2 regions of the Streptomyces sp. RLA123 genome follow, and region 2 is predicted to be linked to the other one. Evidence: riboswitches for the same ligand, from Rfam matches in the RefSeq annotation. Region 2 holds a riboswitch; the other holds the start of a gene.
What was found. A riboswitch is a leader RNA that binds a small molecule or an ion and turns the genes downstream of it on or off. The one in region 2 is predicted to bind thiamine pyrophosphate.

Region 1: it holds a riboswitch for thiamine pyrophosphate, as region 2 does, so the genes downstream of both, RV983_RS35350 (purine-cytosine permease family protein) here and thiO (glycine oxidase ThiO) in region 2, are expected to answer to the same signal.

Annotation. Positions count from the first base shown of each region.
Region 1 covers NZ_JBWDOR010000003.1:7,728,092-7,732,281, reverse strand. The annotation lists gene RV983_RS35360 (SDR family oxidoreductase) at 1-603, shown strand, start outside; gene RV983_RS35355 (YceI family protein) at 771-1,355, shown strand; TPP riboswitch at 1,492-1,585, shown strand; gene RV983_RS35350 (purine-cytosine permease family protein) at 1,577-2,983, shown strand; gene thiM (hydroxyethylthiazole kinase) at 3,080-3,892, shown strand; gene thiE (thiamine phosphate synthase) at 3,889-4,190, shown strand, end outside.
Region 2 covers NZ_JBWDOR010000003.1:5,802,938-5,807,127, reverse strand. The annotation lists gene RV983_RS26505 (Rv2175c family DNA-binding protein) at 1-131, opposite strand, end outside; gene RV983_RS26500 (NAD(P)/FAD-dependent oxidoreductase) at 255-1,466, opposite strand; TPP riboswitch at 1,548-1,660, shown strand; gene thiO (glycine oxidase ThiO) at 1,656-2,813, shown strand; gene thiS (sulfur carrier protein ThiS) at 2,819-3,019, shown strand; gene RV983_RS26485 (thiazole synthase) at 3,026-3,826, shown strand; gene pknB (Stk1 family PASTA domain-containing Ser/Thr kinase) at 3,986-4,190, shown strand, end outside.

The DNA.
Region 1 (4,190 bases), 1.9 Mb from region 2:
CAGGGCGCGCAGACCGTGATCGACGTCTCCAACTCGCCCTCGTTCGAGGACGAGGCCGTGATGAACTTCTTCCGCACCGCCACCACCAACCTCCTGAGGGCGGCTGCGGAGGCCGGTGTCACCCACTACGTCGCACTCTCCATCGTCGGTACGGACCGGCTCCCGGAGAACGGCTACTTCCGTGCCAAGCTGGCCCAGGAGGAGCTGATCAAGGCGTCGGGCCTCCCGTACTCCGTCGTCCACGCCACGCAGTTCTTCGAGTTCATGAACGGCATCGCGGACTCGGCGACCGAAGGTGACACGGTGCGCGTCGCTCCCGTCAAGTTCCAGCCCATCCACTCCGACGACGTGGCCGCCGCCGTCGCCCGCACAGCGGCCGGCACCCCCCTCGACGGCATGGTGGAGATCGCCGGCCCCGACACGTTCCGGTTCGACGAGCTGGTCCGCGACGTGCTTACCGCCCAGAACGACCCCCGCAAGGTCGTCGCGGACCCGCACGCCCCGTACTTCGGGTCCGAGCTGGAGGATGCCTCGCTCGTGCCCGGTGCCGGCGCGCAGCTCGCCGAGACCCGGTTCGCCGACTGGTTCGCGCAGCAGAAGTGACGTTCACGGATGGCCCCTGCCCGCCGGGAGGCAGGGGCCACCGGCATCTGGGCCGCGGCTTCACCCCGCGGCACGTGCGCGTCCCCACCGGCAGGCCCGGGCGGTGTGCCGACGGGGCGCCCACGGCACGATGGCCCCGGACCCGGCCCGCCCTGCCCGGGAACCTCGTGGAATGGCGTATTTCCGGCAGGGGTCCGCACGACGCGCTGAGCGGCGTCTACCTGATCGACCCCCTCAGGACCACGATCGGTTTCTCCGTCCGGCGCGCGATGATCGCGAACCTGCGCGGAAGGTTCACCGATTTCGAGGGGCTCCTCGCGCTCGACGGACGCCGTCCCCACCGGTCGAGGGCCTACATGAGCGTGCAGACCGGCAGCCTGAGCACGGGCATGCGCGAGCGGGACGCGCAGCTCACCGGCCCCGACTACCTCGACTCCGCGATGTTCCCCCTCATGGCGTTCCGGTCCACCGGCATCGTGCACCTCGGTGAGGACCGGTTCCGTATGTCCGGCAGCCTGCGGATCAAGGACGTCGTCCTGCCCCTGCACATCGACCTCGCATCCGGCAGGGTCGGCAGGGACGCCTACGGGACGCACCGCGTCGGCTTCCAGGGGACGGCGACGCTGCGGCGTTCCGACTGGGGACTCAACCGGAACACGTCACTGGGCGCGCGGGACCTGCTGATCGGCGACACGGTCACGCTGACCCTCGGCATCTGCGCGGTGCGACCCGAGCTGCCGGACGCCCTTTGACGAGGATCGCGGCCGCCCGCCGTGCCGGCCTGCCGCTGCGATGTGACGGCATACGACCGCTTTGACCGTTGGCCCTTCTGTTGTCATGCCCTCCTATCAACGCGCTGAGCAGCGTGATCGGGTTAGTCTGTCCGTCGTACCGGACACGGGGTGCCCCATCCAGGGCTGAGATCACACCCGTCGAACCTGAACCAGTTCGCACTGGCGGAGGGATGTCTTCCATGCCTTTGACGCATGTTCCCGGCGGTCTGCCCGCCGACAGCCGGCAGACCGTCTTCGACGGACGCATGCCGGCGGCCGCCGGCGATCTCCGCATCGAAGCGCACGGCATACGGCCGGTCCCCGAGAGCAACCGCTACGGCGGCCCGGGACGCCTGTTCACCGTGTGGTTCGCACCCAATCTCACGATGACCGGTGTGTTCACCGGCACCATCGGCATAGCCCTCGGCCTGGACTTCGCCACCGCGCTCGCCGCCGTCGTGCTCGGCACCGTGATCGGCGCGGTACCCACGGCCTACCTGGGCACCTGGGGCAGCCGGACCGGTGCGGGCCAGCTGCCGCTGGCCCGGCTCGCCTTCGGCCGGGCCGTCGCGCTGCCCGGCATCCTGCAGTGGCTGTCCTCGGTCGCCTGGGACGCGCTGATCGGGCTCTTCGGCGGTGACGCGCTGGCCCGGCTGTGCGGCCTGCCGTTCTGGCTCGGGGTCCTGGTCATGATGCTCGGGCAGGGCGCTCTCGGCGTCCTGGGCTACGAGGCCATCCACCGGCTCCAGATCGTCATGACCTTCGTGCTCGCCGCCGCGTTCGCGCTGATCGCCTGGAAGCTGCTCGACGGCGTCCACCCGGCTGCCACCGGCTCCGCCCACGGTGCGGACCGGGGCGGCGCGTTCGTCCTGACCAGCACCATCGCGCTGAGTCTGGCCCTGTCCTGGGCTCCGTACGCCAGTGACTTCAGCCGCTACCTGCCACGCGCCACCTCCCGCCCGCGCATGTTCTGGTACACCGTGACCGGCTTGGTGGTGTCCTTCGTGGCCGTCCAGGCCCTCGGGCTGTGGGGCGCGTCCGTCCTGACCGACCAGACCGCCGCGGGCGTGGCCGAACTGCTGGGCGGTGGACCGCTGGGCGCGTTCGGACTGCTCGCCGTGGCCCTGGCGGCCCTGTGCAGCAACGCCATGAACGACTACAGCGGATCCCTGGCCCTCCAGACCGTCGGAGTGCGCGTTCCGCGCCCCGTGGCGGCCGCTTTCGCCGCCGCCCTCGGTTTCCCCCTGGTGCTGTGGATGCACGCCGCGGACACCACCGCCCGCTTCCAGAACGTGCTGCTGTTCGTCGGCTACTGGATTCCCGGGTTCGTGGCAATCGTCATCGTCGACTGGCTGGCCCGGGCACGGGCACGGGAAGGCGCCGACATCGACCTCGCCGCCGAGACCGACCGTCCGCAGCCGGGCCTGCCGGCCGTGCTCGCGTTCGCCGCCGCCTTCGCCGCGGCCGTGCCGTTCATGGACACCAGCCTGTACGTCGGCCCGGTGGCGGAGTCCCTGCACGGCGCGGACCTCTCGTATTACGTGGCGTTCCTCGTGGCCCTCGCGGTGTACGCGCCGCTGCGGCTGCGCCACCGCCCGAAACGCTGAGCCGCCCGCTCGCCCGCGCCCCCTCACGAGCCGGCGCCCGAAGCGGCCGCCGACCGCGTACGCGCCATCGTCCGTCCCCCCAAGGAGCGACACCCCATGCCGCCGACTTCCGCCGCCGATCACATCGCCTTCGCCGCGCAGGCACTGACGCGTGTACGGGCCCACTCCCCGCTGGTCCATTGCCTGACCAACTCGGTGGTGACGGGGTTCACCGCCAACGTCCTGCTGGCGCTGGGCGCTTCGCCCGCCATGGTCGACATTCCCGGGGAGGCCGGTCCGTTCGCCGGGATCGCCTCGGGCGTCCTGGTCAACCTGGGCACCCCGCACGCCGAGCAGCGGTCCGCCATGGTCGAGGCCGCGCAGGCGGCCGTAGCGGCCGGCACTCCGTGGGTGCTCGACCCGGTGGCCGTCGGCGCGCTGCCGGTGCGCACCGCGCTGGCGCGAGAGCTCCTGGAACTGCGGCCGACGGTCGTACGCGGCAACGCCTCGGAGATCATCGCGCTCGCGGGAGCGGGTGGCGGCGGCCGTGGGGTGGACTCCTCCGACGGCGTCGAGGCCGCGGAGGAAGCGGCGCGGCGCCTGGCCGGTGCGACCGGCGGCGTGGTCGCCGTCTCCGGGCCCGTGGACCTCATCACCGACGGCGGGCGCACGGTCCGTATCGCCAACGGTGACGCCTTGCTGACCCGCGTGACGGGTGGTGGCTGTGCGCTGGGCGCCGTAATGGCGGCCTTCGCGGCGGTGGACGAGGACCGGTTCGCCTCGACGGTGGCCGCCGTGACCGCGTACACGGTCGCCGCCGAGCCGGCCGCGAAGGCGGCCTCCGGGCCCGGCAGCTTCGCCGTGGCCTTCCTGGACGCGCTCGCCGCGCTCCGGGAATCGGACATCACCGAGCGGGCGGCGCTGTCGTGACACCGGCCCCGGTCGATCTGTCGGTCTACCTGGTCACGGACGCGGCCCAGTGCGGGTCCCGGGGCCGCGGCGTGGCCGGGACCGTCGCCGCGGCGGTGGCGGGGGGCGTCACCGCGGTGCAGATCCGTGAGAAGCACGCGGACGGCGGGGACTTCCTGCGGACGGTCACAGAGGTGGCCGCGGTCCTCCCGGAGCACGTGGCGTTGATCGTCAACGACCGGGTGGATGTGTTCCTGGCCGCTCGCTCCGCCGGTGTGCGTGTGTCGGGCGTCCACATCGGCCAGTCGGATCTGCCTCC
Region 2 (4,190 bases):
ACCGCGATGAGCTGTCCTTCCTTGATCAGCTGGCGGACCCGGGTCACCTCCACGTCGAGCTGCTCGGCGATGTCGGGGACGTTCAGCCAGGAGGGTACGAGGGCATCAATCTTTGCGTCGATCTCGGTCACAGGACAAGCGTGCCATCCCGGACCCGTACCGCGGTACTCGTGGCGTCCACCAGGGGCACGCGGGGCGCTCCGGAAGGTGCTGCCGACGGCGGGCCGACCGGCCGTCCGGCCGCGTCCGGAGCGTCACAGGACGGCGGCCCGGAGCTGCACCGCGGGGTCGGCCACCAGGGTCCGGTCGAGACGGGCATCCCGGGCGATGAGCTTGCGGGCCTGTGCCAGGTCGCGCGGACGGCCCACCGCGAACAGGGCGACGAGCACATCGCCGCGCAGCCACAGCACGGACCAGGCGAGGCCCTCCGGGTCGCCCCGCAGCAGCATCTCGTCGGAGTCGACGTGGTGTCCCGCGTACTGGACGAAGCGCCCGAACTGCTCGGACCAGAAGTACGGGACGGGGTCGTAGACCTCGTCGCCGCCCAGAATGTTGGCGGCCGCGGTGCGGGGTCCCTGGACCGCGTTGTCCCAGTGATGGATGAGCAGCCGCTCCCCGTAGCGGGCGGAGGGGAAGGAGGCGCAGTCCCCGACGGCGTACACGTCGGGCACGGAGGTGCGCAGCCGGTCGTCGGCGAGTACCGCCCGGTCCGGGCCGAGGTCGACCCCGGAGCCGGCCAGCCATCCCGTCGCCGGCCGGGCCCCGATGCCGACGACGACGGCCTCCGCGGCGATCACGCTGCCGTCGGCGAGCCGCACGAGGCCGGGCTCGACCGCGGCGACGGAGGCGCCCGTGCGCAGTGCGACGTCCGCCTCCGCGTACCAGCCGCGCATCCGGTCGGCGATCCGCTCGGGCAGCACACCCGCCAGGGGCCGGTCGGCGGCCTCGACGACGGTCACGGCACAGCCCGCGTGCCGGGCGGCGGTGGCGAACTCGGCGCCGATCCAGCCCGCGCCGACCACGACGACCGTGTTCCGCGCCTCCAGGACGGGCCGCAGCCGGGCGGCGTCGTCCAGGGTGCGCAGTACGTGCACGCCGGGCACACCCTCGCTGCCGGGCAGCGTGACCGGTTCGGCGCCGCTGGCCAGGACGAGCTTGTCGTACTCCACCGGGCCCGCGTCCGTGAGCAGTCGGCGCTCCTCCGCGCGCAGCGCGCTCGCGTGCCGGCCGAGGAGCAGCTCGACGCCGATACCGCCGAAGTCCACGTCCAGCAGCGCGCCCGGACCCTCGTCGGCGCCGAAGAGGACGCCCTTGGACAGCGGGGGCCGGTCGTAGGGCGGATGCCGCTCCGCGCCGATCAGCGTGATCGTGCCGCCCCACCCCTGCTCGCGCAGGGACACGGCGGTCTGCACCCCGGCCATCCCGGCCCCGACGACGACGGCTCGCTGCTCGCTGCTGCTGGTCACGCGATCACCGTAACGCCGCGCGGCGCGCGCCCCGGTAGCGGCGCCCTACTCGCTCCCAGGAGTGCGTACTAAAGTGGCGGTCGAAGCACTCGCGGGAGCCCGGCGCACCGGGCTGAGAGGGCGGCTGGCCGGCCGCCGACCGTACGAACCTGATCCGGGTCATGCCGGCGAAGGGAGGAGCGGTACATCGTGCGAGGTCATGACAGGTCCGACGTCGTCGTCATCGGTGGCGGGATCATCGGACTGGTCACCGCCTGGAGGGCGGCCCAGCGCGGATTGCGCACGGTCGTCGCCGATCCCGATCCGGGCGGCGGCGCCGCCCTCGTGGCAGCCGGGATGCTGGCCCCCGTCACCGAACTGCAGTACGGCGAGCAGGCCCTGCTCGACCTGAACCTCGCCGCGATCCGCCGCTATCCGGCGTTCGCGGCCGAGCTGGAGGAGACCACGGGCCTGGACCTCGGCTACCGGGCGTGCGGCACCCTCGCCGTCGCCCTGGACGTCGACGACCGGGCCGAGCTGCGCGAACTGCACGCGTTCCAGACCTCCTTGGGGCTCCGTGCGGAGTGGCTGAGCGGCCGGGAGTGCCGTCGGCTGGAGCCGATGCTCGCGCCCGGCGTGCGCGGCGGCCTGCGCGTCGACGGCGACCACCAGGTCGACCCGCGGCGGCTGGTGGCGGCGCTGCTGCGGGCCTGTGAACTGTCCGGGGTGGTGTTCCGCCGCGCCGCGGTGACCGGCGTGGACGTCGCCGGCGACCGGGCGCGCGGCGTCGTGCTCGACGACGGAACGGCGCTGGCCGCGGGGCAGACCGTGCTGGCCGCCGGGAGCCGCAGCGGCCTGATCGGCGGGCTGCCGGAGCGCCTGCTGCCACCCGTACGCCCGGTGAAGGGCCAGGTCCTGCGGCTGCGGGTGCCCGCGGCGTACGCGCCCTTCCTGTCCCGCACGGTCCGGGCGGTGGTGCGCGGCGCGCACGTCTACCTCGTGCCGCGGGAGAACGGCGAACTGGTCGTCGGGGCCACCAGCGAGGAGATGGGCTGGGACACCACGGTGACGGCCGGCGGCGTGTACGAGCTGCTGCGCGACGCCCACGAGCTGGTGCCGGGCCTCACGGAACTGCCCCTGGTGGAGACGGTCGCGGGACTGCGGCCCGGCTCCCCCGACAACGCCCCGATGCTGGGCCGCAGCGCCCTGGAGGGCCTGCTCGTGGCCACCGGCCACCACCGCAACGGCGTGCTGCTCACCCCGCTCACCGGCGACGTGATGGCCGAGGTGCTGACGGGCGGGGAACCGCCCGAGGTGGCCCGCCCCTTCTCCCCCGGCCGTTTCACACCCCAGGAGCAGTACGTATGACCGCGATGACCGTCTCCGTCAACGGCGAGCCGCACGAGGTGACGCCCGGTCTCACCCTCGACCGGCTGGTCGCCGGGCTGACCACCGCCGCCTCCGGTGTCGCCGCCGCGCTCAACGAGACCGTGGTGCCGCGCGGGCAGTGGCCCGCCACCGCGCTGAGCGACGGCGACCGCGTCGAGGTCCTCACCGCAGTACAGGGAGGCTGACCGCACATGGCCGACGACCCGCTGACCATCGCCGGAACGGCCTTCGGCTCCCGTCTGATCATGGGGACCGGGGGCGCGCCGAGCCTGGAGGTGCTGGAGCAGGCGCTGCTCGCCTCCGGCACCGAGCTCACCACGGTCGCCATGCGGCGGCTCGATCCCACGGTCAAGGGCTCCGTGCTGTCGGTGCTGGCCCGCCAAGGCGTCCGCGTCCTGCCCAACACCGCCGGCTGCCGGACCGCGGGCGAGGCCGTCCTCACCGCCCGGCTGGCCCGGGAGGCGCTGGGCACGGACTGGGTGAAGCTGGAGGTGATCGCGGACGAGCGCACGCTGCTGCCCGATCCGGTCGAGCTCCTGGACGCGGCCGAGACCCTGGTCGACGACGGCTTCACGGTGCTGCCGTACACCAGCGACGACCCGGTGCTGGCCCGCCGGCTGGAGGACCTCGGCTGCGCCGCGGTCATGCCGCTGGGCTCTCCCATCGGCTCCGGCCTCGGCATCCGCAACCCGCACAACTTCGAGCTGATCGTGGAGCGGGCCGCCGTGCCGGTGATCCTCGACGCGGGTGCGGGCACGGCGTCCGACGCCGCCTTCGCGATGGAGCTGGGGTGCGCCGCCGTCATGCTCGCCTCCGCGGTCACCCGGGCCCAGGAGCCGGTGCTGATGGCCGAGGCCATGCGCCACGCCGTGGAGGCCGGCCGGCTCGCCCACCGTGCGGGCCGCATCCCGCGGCGACGGCACGCCCTGGCCTCCTCGCCGTCCGAGGGCGTCGCCGCCTTCGACCCGGAGCGGCCGGCCTTCGGCGCCTGAGGCACCGCGCCCGGCGCACCCTGGGTGACGTGCGGTGGTCCGGCGGGCGACCGGTGCACCGCGTCACGGTTTCGTGTCGGTACCGCACGACCGCGGCACAACGTTGCCGTGTTAGCCCAAGCGGGTAAGGCGAACACCGTAAACTGCACGTTTGTGGATATGACCCTTCAAGACCCGCTGGTCGGGCGCACGCTCGACGGCCGCTACCGGGTGGAAGCCCGGATCGCGGTCGGCGGGATGGCGACGGTCTACCGAGCGCTGGACACCCGTCTGGACCGTGTGCTCGCGCTGAAGGTGATGCACCCGGCGCTGGCGGCCGAGCCCGGCTTCGTGGAGCGCTTCATCCGCGAGGCGAAGTCCGTGG